Regions from separate parts of the Vibrio glycogenivorans genome, predicted to be linked through region 2. Evidence: predicted binding sites of a transcription regulator. Region 2 holds the regulator's gene; the other holds the start of a gene.

Region 1 (7,304 bases), on a different contig from region 2:
ACTTGGCGTACTGCTCACCATATTTGGCATCTAAGAACGACTTGCGAGCTTCGAACAACTCATTTTCGGTGTTGAGTACGTCGAGTAGGGTGCGTTTACCAATCTTGTATTGCTTTTCATACGCCACCACAGTGTTGGATGCCGAATCAACGTGGTCGGCTAAGAACAGTTTTTGCTGGCGAGTCAGGTCTAAACCACTCCAAGCCAGGCGTAATCCCTCTTCGACTTGGCGATAGGCGCTGTCACGCAGATCTTTTGAACGATTAAGTTGATAGGCAAAGTTGTCTTGTCTGGCGCTGTCGCTCCCACCGTTGTATAGGTTATAGCGCATACGCAGCATCAGAGAGGTTTCGTCATCACTGCCCCGTAGACCATCCATGTCTTCGCGCCATGTCTGTGACGCCTCGATGGTAAAGGTGGGCAGGTTAACACCCTTAGACTGTTTGTACTGAAATTTAGCGGAGTCGACGTCGGCTTGACTGACCTTGATCACTGGGTGATCTTCAAAGGCCATATCAATCGCATCTTGCAGCGATGGCGGGATAAAGTTCTCGTCCGCGCGTGGATAAATCAGCCCCTGAGGTGCCATACCCACGATTCGGGTAAATTGGGTGTGGACGTCGTACATATTGTTTTGTGCGGCAAGAAGATTACCGTGTGCTTTGGCGATGCGTGCTTCAACTTGGGAGAGATCTGCGGTTGAGCCAATCCCAGAATCGACCCGTTTTTTAATGTCTGTGTAGATTTTTTTGTGGGTGCGTAGATTTCCTTCTGAGAGCTCTAACAGGTCGAACGCTTGGCGCGCATCGAGGTAAATCTTGGTCACCTCTAAGGCGATATCTTGTGCATCAGCTACCAGTTGTAAGCGTACCGACTCGGCATCAGCCGCGGTACGATCCATATCATTGAGAGTGGCATTACCATCCCAGAGCAGTTGAGTTAGAGAAAGCGTCACCTCACGCCCAGTCAGGTCGCCAAAATCGGACTCAGGACGCTCTGTATCCTGAAAGCCAATACCGGCGTCCAAGTCTATACTCGGCAGGTATTGCCCTCCAGATGCTCGGCGCAGATAGCGCTTGCTGACGTATTCATTGTATTGGGCTTTAATACTGGGGTTGGTTTTTAGCGTGTGCGCCACCGCCTGCTCAAGCGTTTGAGCATAACCGAGCTGAGCGGAGGATAGGGCGATGCCCATGGCAATTGCAACGTTCAACTTCACAAGATCTCTCCTTGGTCTCTCGACAGCCTCACCAGGTGATGAATACGCTGAGCTAAGTGTCAGAAATTCATAAAATTTTGCTTAATTTATTACTCACTAACACAAGATAGTAAACCCACGCCTGTTTTAAAGTTTTTTAATGGAATTAATCGATTAGGGTATACCCAAGTGACCTCAAGATGCAGACTTCAGACTCAATATACAGGCTCATATCAAGGAAAATGACTGCAGAAATGGCGCTCCCTTTTAAAGTCATTTGACGCGGAGATGAGCCTGTATATTGAGTCCCTTCGGGCGAGTTTGCTTGGCTCGCAGCCGGCGTTGGTCATCCTTGATTTAGAACCACTAAATCTTCGAATGACCGCCTTGGCTGCAAACCAAGCAAATCTCGCTGAATCTGCATCTTGAGGTTACTTGGGTATAAAAGTGAAGCTTTATCACTGTCTCCTAAGTCAAGCTGTTGTAAATTATGAACCCAGTCAAATACAAGTTGTTGAAAAATAGTGTATTGTTTACGGCGTAAGCGATGATTTTCATCAAATGACACTTTTGCCAATAAAAGCCATAAATTCTGCCATGAATAATATAGTTAAGTCTTTGTGCTGATTTTATGTCTTTTGGCTACTAATGATGTCATTAAAATTTAATTCAGCAGCATTATCTGCTGTCATGTTTTGATGTTAATTGCCTGTAGCGCAGTAAAAAGTTGGCGAAAATCATAAGGTTGGCTTACACTTTCGTAAGTTTGGTCTGTAGGTCTTTGAAAGACTAAACAAAAGTTTGGTGCTGCAAGCGCAGCGAAGATGAAATTAGCTTTGAGGGAAGTTTTATGGCGCTCACTAAAGCCGATTTGGCAGAGAATTTGTTCGAAAAACTGGATTACAGTAAACGGGACGCCAAGGAAACGGTTGAAGTTTTTTTTGAAGAAATTCGTAAAGCTCTAGAGAATGGCGAGCAAGTGAAACTGTCGGGGTTTGGTAACTTTGATCTCAGGGATAAGAATGAACGCCCGGGTCGCAATCCAAAAACCGGCGAAGACATCCCAATCTCAGCTCGACGTGTGGTGACGTTCCGTCCGGGACAGAAGCTCAAGTCTCGAGTAGAGAGTTTAAAGGTTGATGGATAAACCCTCTTGAACAAAAAAGCGATCGTAAGGTCGCTTTTTTGTTTTCTGTCTGTGCACCCTTCTATTCCCATCCCAAGCGTTCCCTCGTATGATGGCGACACAAAGTCACCTACAGGGAAATATAATGAAAGATGCCGAGTTTTGGCACAATAAATGGGCCTCAAATTCCGTTGGATTCCACCTGGCTGATGTCAATCCACTTCTGATCAAACACTGGGACGCTCTCAAGCCTTTACGCTCACAAAAGGTGTTGGTTCCCTTATGTGGTAAAAGCGAAGATTTGGTTTGGCTTGCCGAGCGTCATGATGACGTTCAAGGGGTGGAATTAAGCCAAATTGCGGTTAGAGCGTTTTTCTCGGAGCACTTTTATACGCCATTGGTCACCAAGGTATCGGGTCAACATGAGCTGTATCAGTTCGACGAACTCTCAATTTATACAGGCGATGTGTTTACCGCGCCGCTGGAAAAGGTCTCGCTGATTTATGATCGCGCCGCTTTGATTGCACTGCCTCACGAGATGAGAGCCGACTACGCGCAAAGGCTAGACTCACTGCTTGAGCCGGGCGGTCAGATTTTGCTGGTCACGTTAGAGTACCAGCAAGATGAAATGCAAGGCCCACCGTTTAGCGTCCTTGAGCAGGAGATTACCCAGCTGTTTACTGGTTACAACGTCACTCGATTGGCGACAGATGTGGCTGATGAGTCTCATCCAAAGCGTGCTGAGCGTGGTTTGAGCTATTTTGCTGAGAGTGTATTCGCCTTACAGAAAGGGGGCGAGGTGCGGGGACGGGCGTAGCCCTGCGGGGTTCGAGGATTGCTGAGTGCGCTGTAATTGAATCTATTATTTATATAAAAAGGAGCCCTCAGGTTTGAGGGCTCCTTTTTTTAGTGCTAGGACAAGATACTAATTAGTATACGATCTTGATGCGCTTGGTTGCGGCTACCGCGTCGTCGATGGCGGTTTGTACGTTGTCGCGTCTGGCGACGACGACACCTAGGCGGCGGCGGCCGTTGATGTCTGGCTTGCCGAATAGGCGCACTTGAGTTTGTGGCTCGCGCACAGCGTCAGCTAGGCCGTCAAACTGAATATTTTCTGATTGACCTTGACCAAGGATGACCGCAGATGCCGCAGGGCCGTACTGGGTGATCGCGGCAATTGGCTGCTCAGTAAAGGCGCGCACGTGCAGTGCAAACTCAGACAGGTCTTGTGAGATCAGCGTCACTAGGCCGGTATCGTGTGGGCGAGGGGAAACCTCGTTGAAGATAACCTTGTCACCTTTAACGAACAGCTCAACACCAAAGATGCCATAGCCACCAAGTGCATTGACGATCTGCTCTGCAGTGTATTCGGCCGCTTTGCGCGCGGTCTCTGACATCGCTTGAGGCTGCCATGACTCGCGGTAGTCGCCATCTTCTTGACGGTGGCCGATAGGTGCGCAGAAATGCACACCATCAACGGCGCGCACGGTCAGGAGCGTGATCTCGTAGTCAAAGTCGATAAAGCCCTCAACGATAACGCGACCAGCGCCAGTACGACCGCCCTCTTGGGCGTATTCCCATGCCGATTCAATATCTGCCTGAGTCTTGATAACGCTTTGGCCTTTGCCCGATGAGCTCATGACTGGCTTACACACACAAGGTACGCCAACCGCTTCGACAGCAGCAACGAAACTGTCGTAATCGTCAGCAAACTGATACGGAGAGGTGACTAGCTCAAGCTCTTCCGCTGCTAGGCGACGAATGCCCTCGCGGTTCATAGTCAGCTGGGTCGCCTTGGCACTTGGGACAACGTTGAGGCCCTTTTGCTCAAGCTCTACCAGTTTGTCGGTCGCGATCGCTTCAATTTCTGGTACTACGTAATCCGGTTGCTCTTGATTGATTAATGCCTCCAACGCATCACCATCGAGCATATCAATTGCATAGCTTCGATGGGCAACTTGCATTGCCGGCGCGTCTTCATAGCGATCGCAGGCGATCACCTCAAAGCCAAGTCGCTGACATTCGATTGCGACCTCTTTACCTAGCTCACCTGAGCCGAGTAGTAACACTTTTGTTGCATTTTTCGCAGTAGCAGTACCAAACATAGACAATCCTCTTAGTGCTTGGGCGAAGTTGGAAATTTCGCAGCGGATCATACTGTATCCACGCGCAAAAGCAATCGTTTGCGTTCAGTGCTGTTCTAAATGGCGGTTAATCCACCGATGAGAAAGAAACACTGAAGATTCATTGATCTAACCACTAGTAATTGATGTGCTATTTAGGACAAAATACCAATTACCGCCGTTTACCCCCAAATGGGTAGACCACTTTTGTTAAGGAACCTTTAAATGGAATTACAGTCGTTATGAAACTGTCACCAAAATTTATTATTCCTCTCGTGATCCCTCTTGTTATTTTGTTGTTGCCAACCAGTGCGTTTCCATTTGAAGGCATGACGATTATTCAACAGCGCGTGATTGCTATCTTTTTACTTGCTGCCCTGTGTTGGGTATTTGAGCCTATCCCGATTTACGCCACCTCGGTGGTGATCATTGTGCTTGAGCTACTGCTCCTTTCTGACAAAGGGATACTCTGGGCACGCAGTGGCTTAGGCGAGCCAGGTTTTGGTGAGCTAATTGCCCATCAAGACTTGATGGCGACCTTTGCTAGTCCGATTATCATGCTGTTTTTGGGTGGTTTTTTCCTTGCGATGGCGGCCACCAAGTACCGACTTGATGTCAACTTGGCCAGGGTCATGCTCAAGCCATTTGGCAATCAACCTAAGTACGTAATGCTCGGTCTTATGCTGATCACCGGCGTGTTCTCGATGTTTATGTCCAACACGGCGACCACGGCGATGATGCTTTCGATCCTTGCACCAGTGATTGCGGTGTTTAAGGCCGAAGACCGAGGTCGTATTGCGCTTGCGCTGTGTATTCCTGTTGCTGCCAACATTGGTGGTATCGGTACACCTATCGGCACCCCGCCAAATGCGATAGCGCTCAAATATTTAGTCGATGAGTACACAATTACCTTCGGTGAGTGGATGGCATTCGGCATTCCATTTGTTATCGTGATGATGGCAATCGCTTGGGTGGTGATGTGTAAGTTGTACCCATCAGATCAAGAGACGGTCAAACTGGATATTAAAGGTAAGTTTCTTAAGACGCCAAAAGCGATGATCGTGTATTTCACTTTTGGTCTGACTATCTTGTTGTGGCTGATGGGCTCTGCTCACGGGATGAACTCGTACACCGTCGCGTTAATTCCAGTAGCGGTGTTCTCAATGACCGGCATTATCAATAAAGAAGACCTTAAGGGCATTTCTTGGGATGTGTTGTGGTTGGTATCAGGTGGCATCGCGCTTGGTCTAGCGCTTGATCGCACTGGCTTGGCGGAACTGGTGGTAAACACCATTCCATTTGGCAGCTTGTCGCCTTATGCGGTCTTGCTGGGTGCCGCGGCGCTGTGTTTGCTGATGGCGAACTTTATGTCGCACACCGCAACGGCAAACTTGCTGATGCCAATTATGGCGGCGCTCGGTATGTCGATGGAAGGGCTACTGCCGCTTGGCGGTATTATGACTCTTATCCTTGTGGTGACTTTTGCCGCATCGCTGGGTATGTCACTGCCGATCAGTACGCCACCGAATGCACTGGCTCACGCCACGGGTTTTGTCAATACCAAGCAGATGGCACGCGTGGGTGTGATCTTGGGTTTGATTGGTGTCGCGCTTAGTTTCGTGATGGTTTGGATCCTGAATATTGTCGGCTTTATTCAGTAGTTCCGCTCAATCGTTCTATCAGGGAGGTAGGATGGAATCTCTATATGTAATTTGTGTTGATGATCAACGAGAAGTATTGACCGCCGTGGTTTCTGATCTCGAGCCACTCTCTTCTTGGTTACAAATCGAAGGCTGTGAGTCTGCGGACGAAGCCCTCGACCTTATTGAGGAACTGGACGCTGAGGGTCAGCATATTGCTTTGGTGATCTCAGACCATATGATGCCGGATAAAACCGGGGTTGAGCTGCTCAAAGATATCCATGAAGATGGTCGTTATCCGAACACCAAGAAAGTCCTCTTGACTGGTCAAGCAACGCATGGTGATACGATTGAGGCAATCAACCAAGCCGGTGTTCAGCACTATTTCGAGAAGCCTTGGCAGGCTAAGGAGCTGATTGAGACCGTTCGTGTCTTGGTCACCCGCTTTGTGTTTGATAATAAGCTTGATCACCTTGCCTATGTCGATTATCTCGATCCGCAGACGGTATTTGAGCGACTTAAAATACAGTAAACGCAAAAAAGAGAGCCGGTTGGCTCTCTTTTTTTAGGTGCGGGGTTCGGGTTTCACTTCGTTCCGAGGAGCGAGGGTTTTATTGCGCGCGTAAACCACTGTGCTAAATCTACAGGGCTGCGTATTCAACCGTGATTTCTGGGTTGATGGTTTCTAGGGTGGATTGGGTTTCTGGTAGGTGGCTGATTTTGCCACTGGACAGTTCCACCAGTGCGGCGTGTTGGATATCGTCTAGCTGGTAGCCGCTGAGTAGCAATTGTGTCATTGCAACCTGAAGGGGTGGTAGGCTTGGGTTGAAGGCGGCATTCTCGGCGTATGCACCTTTAAAGATAGCGCCGTCTTTGGTTTGCAGGGCAACGCCACTTAAGTTGTTGGTGTAAGGGGAATGGCTGATATTTAGAGCTTCGATAGCACACGTAATCAGCTTGTCTGCATCCTTCAACTCATAGCCGTGTGATACTGGCGTCATCAGTCCTTCTGTTACACCAAGATCTTTTGGACCAAATGATTCGGGCAAGTAGGCCTGCAGTGACATTGGGTCACGTTGGGGCAGCTGTACAGTGAGTGACTCTGCCGTGGTCAATTCATTGAGAAATTGGCGGCAATGACCGCATGGGCTGTAGTTGATCGTGATATCACTAATACCATGCTCGCCTTTCATCCAAGCATGGCTGATGGCAGATTG
Region 2 (7,304 bases):
GGCGCCCTTATTGTCGTGTTCTTGCGCGTGATCATCGGTCTAAAGACCTCGGGTACCTTTATGCCCGTTCTGATTGCGGTAGCGTTTGTTCAAACCCAGCTTGTGACGGGTATTGTCGGCTTCCTACTAATTGTCGGTACTGGCCTTGTAATCCGTAGTTACCTTTCACGGCTTAACTTGCTGCTGGTTGCTCGGATCTCGGCAGTGATCATCACGGTAATCATGATTATCTCAGTGTTTACCGTTGTCGCCTTCCGTATCGGCCTAACTGAGGGCTTATCAATCACCTTCTTCCCAATGATCATCCTGTCATGGACGATTGAGCGTATGTCAATCCTGTGGGAAGAGGAAGGCGCTAAAGAGGTTATGCTCCAAGGTGGTGGCTCACTATTGACCGCTGTGCTTGTGTACTTGGCGATGACCAACAGCTATGTCCAGCACCTAACGTTTAACTTTATCGGTCTGCAGTTTGTTGTACTTGGCGGAATCTTGCTCCTTGGTACTTACACTGGCTATCGTCTAACTGAGCTGCGTCGCTTCAAACCGCTAACGGAGGACTAAACGATGTTTTCACGTTTAACCTCACCCGGTAAACTGCGCGCCAAAGGGATCATGGGCATGAACCAACGTAACCACAGTTACATTGGCCGCTATAACGATCGCTCTAAATACCCTTTGGTGGATGATAAGCTTAAGACCAAGATCATTGCTGAAGCTGCTGGGTGTACCGTGCCAAAACTGATTGGCACCATCTCTACCCAGGCGGATGTAAAGCGAATCCACAACATGGTCAAGGAGTGGCCGGGCTTTGTGATCAAACCTGCTCAAGGTAGTGGTGGTAAGGGCATCCTAGTGGTTATTTCTCACCAGGATGGCGTCTACACCAAGCCCTCTGGCTCTACCATCAATGAAGAGGATGTTGAGCGCCATATCAGTAACACGCTTGCTGGCCTGTTCTCGCTCGGTGGTAAAAACGACGTGGCCGTGGTGGAGAACTTGATTAAGTTCGATGACTGCTTTGATGGCTACAGCGTTGAGGGTGTGCCTGATGTACGGATCATCGTGTTCAAAGGTTACCCTGTCATGGCCATGATGCGCTGTTCAACCACCGCTTCAGATGGCAAAGCAAACTTGCACCAAGGCGCCGTCGGGATAGGCATTGATATCGCCACAGGGCGCGCTGTCCGCGCAGTACAGTTTGACCAACCGGTTGAGCACCACCCAGACACTGGTCAAGAGCTCAGTCAACTGCAAGTCCCACACTGGGAGCGTCTGCTTGAACTTGCTGCGAGTGCCTGGGAGATGACTGGGCTTGGTTATATGGGCACTGATATGGTTCTGGATAAAGAAGAAGGACCAATGGTACTGGAGCTCAATGCTCGCCCGGGATTAGCAATACAGATTGCCAACGGCAGTGGATTGTTGCCGCGATTGCAGCATATTGAGAATCTTGAGCTCCCCGCGGAATACCCGAAACCCAAAGAGCGGGTCGCCTACGCTGCTAAGCAGTTTGGTGTCTTCAACAAGTAAGTCAGTAAACAGCAAAAATGCCGCCCTCTCATCGGGCGGCATTTTTATTTATACTAACAATCGATTACGTCAGGCCTCTTAGAAATGCTGGTCTATTACTCTCATTATTGCTCCATGCCACTATTTAGAAATTAGTTATACTTATCAACATAGTGAACGAGATGTGGGGTTGATCGTGATTGAAGAAGTGAAAGCGTTTAATGATAAGCGAGCGGAGATCTACTGGTGGCTCTCAAGCCTGTTCAGTCGAGAGTTGGACGACAAAGATCTTGCCCAGTATCAAAGCCCAGAAATTCGCGCATTTCTAAGTGGCTTGGGAGAGAACCTACAGTTAAAGCAACCCGTGGCGAACTTTATTGATACACTCAATCGCCTACAAGACCGAGAAGACGCTAAATTGGAACTCGCTGCAGATTTTTGTGACTTGTTCCTTAAATCTGATAAAGAAGGGGCGCTACCTTATGCCTCGGTATATCTAGATCCTGAACATATGCTCAATGGTCAGCCCGCTCTTGAGATGAAGCAAATCCTCGCTGAGCACAACATCCAAGTTTCCCACGGCCTAAACGAGCCCCCAGATCATCTCGGTGTTGAGCTCGATTTTCTTGGCAATCTTATCATTCGCTCGAACGAACTTGAGCAAGAGCGCCACCTCGAGCAGGCTTTTGCCGAGCAGGAGCAGTTTATCCGCCAGCATCTGCTCACTTGGGTACCCCAATTTCGTACTTTATGCAAAAAACGTGACGAGTTTGGGTTCTATGCCGCAGTGAGTGAGTTACTGGTCGCCTTTCTCGAGCTGGACTGCCTATATTTATTGGGTGAGGAAAGTTAGTCCAGCTGGCGATTAAGTTTGCACCGTAAACGATAGCAGTCTAAAATGTTCGGATATTTTTAGCCGCTTTCGTGAAAGCGGTTTTTTTATTTACCCCTTAGCGAATACCGCATTTCCCTCACCATGATACGTTCGAACGCTTGAGATCTGTGCGGTAACCATAAGTACAATTAAGGAACACACCAATGGCCACTATTAAAGATGTCGCACGTCTTGCAGGTGTCTCTACCACAACGGTATCGCACGTTATCAATAAGACTCGATTCGTTGCTGAAGCTACCCAAGAAAAAGTAAACCAAGCAGTTAAGGAGCTTAACTATGCTCCTAGTGCGGTAGCGCGTAGTTTGAAGTGTAACTCAACCCGCACCATCGGCATGCTCGTCACTCAGTCCACTAACCTATTTTTCTCTGAGGTCATCGATGGTGTTGAGAGCTATTGTTACCGTCAGGGCTACACGCTAATTTTGTGCAACACGGGTGGCATCTACGAGAAACAGCGCGACTATATTCGCATGCTGGCTGAGAAACGTGTCGATGGTATCCTGGTGATGTGCTCTGATCTGACTGAAGAGCTCAACGAGATGCTCGACAGCCACCCTAACATTCCAAAAGTGATCATGGACTGGGGCCCTGAGACCTCACAAGCTGACAAAATCATCGATAACTCAGAAGAAGGCGGTTACCTCGCAACCAAATTCCTTATCGACAAGGGCCATCAAAAGATTGCTTGCCTTAGCGGCCACTTTGAAAAGGCGGCGTGTATGGAGCGTATTAGCGGCTTCCGTCGCGCGATGGATGAGGCGAACCTCAATGTGGTTGAGGATTGGATCCTTGAGGGCAATTTTGAGTGTGATACTGCCGTCCTTGCTGCGGACAAGATCGCTGCAATGGATGAAAAGCCGACCGCGGTATTCTGTTTTAATGACACCATGGCACTCGGCCTTATGAGTCGCTTGCAAGAAAACGGTATTCGTATTCCCGAAGATATGTCGGTGATCGGTTATGACAATATCGAGCTGGCCGAGTACTTCTCTCCGCCACTGACCACCGTACACCAACCAAAACGACGCGTGGGTAAGAATGCCTTCGAGATCCTCCTCGAGCGAATCAAAAACAAGGAACATGATAAGCGAGTTTTTGAGATGCACCCTGAAATCGTGGAACGTCTAACTGTTAAAGATATCAGTCATTTAGGTTAATTTGTGTACCAAAGTTAGATATTCCTGCATTTAGTGTGCAATTGACAGAAGTTGGCTAGTCTTTTTTGGAATCGGCGTCACATTATGGTTGTTGGATATGTGATACCTATCCAGCTTTTTATTATGATTTTGTCTATGCCACGCACAGGGCAAACCATCTGAAAGGGTGGGACGCAAAGCCTCCGGCCTTACCCTTCAATTACTTGAGTGAAAACTCTCGTAGTTGAAGAAAGGTAGCGGGGTTGCCGATGGTGAAAGGACACTGCATTTAGCTGTTATTAGTAGGTGTAGGGTCGGTTTCGCTAAATTCTCGGGCCTGAATTTAGGTGGCTGTTGTTTCATTACCGAGATTTACAAAACCATGGATAGACCAATTTTAAAAGACTCAATGCGCTTGTTTGAGCAGTTAGGCAGCGTAAAGTCACGTTCAATGTTTGGCGGATTTGGCGTTTTTGTCGATGACGCAATGTTTGCACTTATCGTGCGCAATCGTTTGCACATTCGCAAATGTAGTCAACTTGATGCAGAAATTACCGCCAAGGGCCTTGAACCTTATGTTTATGAGAAGAAAGGCTTTCCTGTTGTTACCAAGTATTTTCAACTCGCCGAAGATTGCCTAGAAAATCCCCAGCGTCTACTTGAGATGGCAACCGTGGCACTCGATGCCGCGAAAAAGGACAAAATTAAGCAAGAAACCGCCAAGCCGCAGCGTCTTAAAGATTTACCTAATCTGCGCCTTGCAACGGAAAGAATGCTGAAAAAAGCGGGGATCGGCAGTGTTTCTGAGCTCGAACAAGCAGGCTCTGTTAACGCTTATCGCGCGATTCAGGAAACCCACACCGTACCAGTTAACCTTGAACTGCTCTACTCTCTAGAGGGAGCACTTAGAGGCACGCACTGGTCAGTGATCCCACAGCAACAACGTGATGCCCTAGCTAACCAGCTTTGCTAAACCTTTAGAAAACTAGCTATTCATTACTTAGATTCAAGCCAGCGACTCGCTGGCTTTTTTGATCTGTGGGTATATCTAACTTCAAATTATGGATAACTTTCATTAGCTTGAATGCTAACAGAGCAGTTTCTACTTACCCACCAGCTCCCACTTCGCGACCGAACTCACAATAATTATTTATAGCAATTCAATTGTGAAAAAAAACAAATATACCTCGATGAATTAATGGTATTTTGTTAACCAAAGCATCACTAAGGTTAACCATTACTTACTTGTCGTAGGAACCAATTAATGAAGAAGTTACAAAAATCAATTGCCCTTGTTGGGATGGGAGCCGCGTGTGTCTCTGCTCAAGAGATTGACCTCTCGTTTCAAGATCACACATTGCCAATCGAAAAACGTGCTGAAATCCTTGTGTCACAGATGACATTGGAAGAAAAAGTCAGCCAACTGCTCAATGACGCACCGGCCATTCCTCGCCTTGAGGTTCCGTCTTACAACTGGTGGAATGAAGCCCTGCATGGCGTGGCGCGTAATGGTAAAGCCACGATCTTCCCTCAAGCTATTGGTCTTGCCGCTACCTTTGATGCCGAACTGGCCAAAGAGGTTGCCAGCGCTATTTCTACTGAGGCAAGAGCCAAGTTTTCTATCTCTCAATCCATGGGTAACCACAGCCAGTACGCGGGGCTGACTTTCTGGACACCAAACGTCAACATCTTCCGTGACCCACGCTGGGGACGAGGACAAGAAACTTACGGTGAAGACCCATTCTTGACCTCGCAAATTGGTGTCGCCTTTGTGCAGGGCTTACAAGGTGATGATCCTAACTACCTAAAATCAGCAGCGACGGCAAAACACTACGCGGTACACTCAGGCCCAGAGGCGTCAAGACACCACTTCAACGCGATTCCAACTGAGCAGGACCTGCATGAAACCTACCTGCCTGCTTTTGAGGCACTGGTTAAAGATGCTAACGTCGAAACGGTCATGGCTGCCTACAACGCTGTGTTTGACAAGCCTGCCAACGCCAGCCACTTCTTGCTGCAAGACATCCTAAGAGATCAATGGGGCTTTGACGGGCACGTTGTATCCGATTGTGGCGCGATCCACGGTATCTTTGAAAAGCTTAAATACCGAGAGACCGCAGCAGAAGCATCAGCAGTTGCTCTGGATGCCGGCGTTGAGCTTAACTGTGGCTACAGCTACCACCACCTAACCGAAGCGGTAGAGCAAGGTTTAGTATCTGAAGAGCTAATTACCCTGCGTACTGAGCAACTTTTCAAAACACGCTTTAAGCTCGGTATGTTTGACGCAGACCAAAGCGTTAACCCGTACAATCAAATCCCGCCTTCAGTCATTAACAGCGAAGAGCACCGTGAGCTAGCACGCAAGGTGGCACAAAAGTCGATTGTTCTGCTGAAAAACGACAACAACATCCTACCGCTGTCTAAGGACATCAAAGTCCCTTACGTCACTGGACCGTTCGCAAACTCTGCAGATATGTTGATGGGTAACTACTACGGCATCAGCCCTAATCTAGTCACCATCCTGGGCGGTATTTCTGAGGCGGTATCACTCGGTACGTCACTTAACTACCGCAGCGGTGCCCTGCCGTTCAATGACAACCTTAACCCGAAAAACTGGGCGCCAAATGTCGCTGCTAGTGCCGACGTGACTATCGCAGTCGTTGGCTTGAGCGCTGACTTTGAGGGTGAAGAGGTCGATGCGATTGCTTCTGCGCACATTGGTGATAAAGAAGATCTCAAACTGCCACAAAACCAGATCAACTACCTCAACCAAATCATCGAGAAGAAAAAAGGTCCACTCGTGCTTGTAGTGGCGAGCGGCAGCCCTGTTTCTCTTGAGGGTATCGAAGAGCACGCTGATGCTATCTTGCAAATCTGGTACCCAGGTGAGCAAGGCGGTAACGCAGTTGCTGACGTTCTGTTTGGTGATGTGTCGCCATCAGGCCATCTACCGATCACCTTCCCGAAAAACATCGCTCAGTTGCCTGACTATGAAGACTACTCAATGCAGGGACGTACTTATAAGTACATGACTAAAGAGCCAATGTTCCCATTCGGCTTTGGTTTGACCTACTCAGAGACTAACTTCAAGCAGTTGGCACTAGAGTCTGACAAACTTGGCCAAGAAGACAGCTTGCAGGTACAAGTTAAAGTCGAGAACACCGGCGAGTACGACATTGAAGAGGTAGTCCAGCTCTACATCAGCCCAGAAAACGTGACAGATAACCTGCCACACACCAGCCTCAAAGGTTTCCAACGTATCGCACTTAAGCAAGGCGAGAAAAAGGTGGTCACCTTCACGGTTGATGCTGAGCAGCTCAAAGTCATCAACTCAAAAGGTGAAAAAGTCTGGCGCAAAGGCAACTACCAAGTATCCATCGGTAACTCATCTCCAGGCCCAGTCAGCGAACGCCTAGGCGCCGCAACACCAGAAACTGCTACCATCAAGCTCATATAAACCACAGGGGCGGGGACGTTACGCTACGGGTTTCACTTCGTTCCGAGGTGCGAGGAGTCTCCACACGCGACAAACTCCTCGCTCCACGTAGGGTATTAGCCCGTACTCGAACCTCGCCCTAAACCCAGGGAGCGGGGTTCGAGTTTCACTCCGTTCCGAGGCTCGAGGAATCTCCACACGCGGTAAACTCCTCGCTCCCCGCAGGGCGCAAGCCCGTACTCGCTCCTCGCCCTCCTTTTTTTTGGAGTGAAAGAAATTTCGATCCTATCCTGTCTTTATAGTCATTCAATTACGATATATTGCAGCG

Evidence for each region. The regulator PurR, encoded in region 2, represses purine synthesis genes. The targets are predictions, from matches to a motif close to TNANGNAAACGTTTNCNTNA.
Region 1: a site for PurR is predicted at 4,496-4,515, ahead of purT (formate-dependent phosphoribosylglycinamide formyltransferase). Genes of this name have one in related genera too.

The regions. Positions count from the first base shown of each region.
Region 1 is NZ_JBPVIS010000002.1:6,246-13,549, reverse strand. It holds gene ACSTTG_RS04700 (TolC family outer membrane protein) at 1-1,195, opposite strand, end outside; gene ihfA (integration host factor subunit alpha) at 2,049-2,345, shown strand; gene ACSTTG_RS04690 (thiopurine S-methyltransferase) at 2,470-3,141, shown strand; gene purT (formate-dependent phosphoribosylglycinamide formyltransferase) at 3,254-4,429, opposite strand; gene ACSTTG_RS04680 (SLC13 family permease) at 4,690-6,108, shown strand; gene ACSTTG_RS04675 (response regulator) at 6,140-6,619, shown strand; gene cdd (cytidine deaminase) at 6,729-7,304, opposite strand, start outside.
Region 2 is NZ_JBPVIS010000004.1:179,311-186,614, forward strand. It holds gene ACSTTG_RS11535 (inactive transglutaminase family protein) at 1-561, shown strand, start outside; gene ACSTTG_RS11540 (alpha-L-glutamate ligase-like protein) at 565-1,530, shown strand; gene torD (molecular chaperone TorD) at 1,709-2,362, shown strand; gene purR (HTH-type transcriptional repressor PurR) at 2,548-3,561, shown strand; cyclic di-GMP riboswitch class I at 3,700-3,811, shown strand; gene ACSTTG_RS11555 (TfoX/Sxy family DNA transformation protein) at 3,923-4,513, shown strand; gene ACSTTG_RS11560 (glycoside hydrolase family 3 C-terminal domain-containing protein) at 4,805-6,997, shown strand.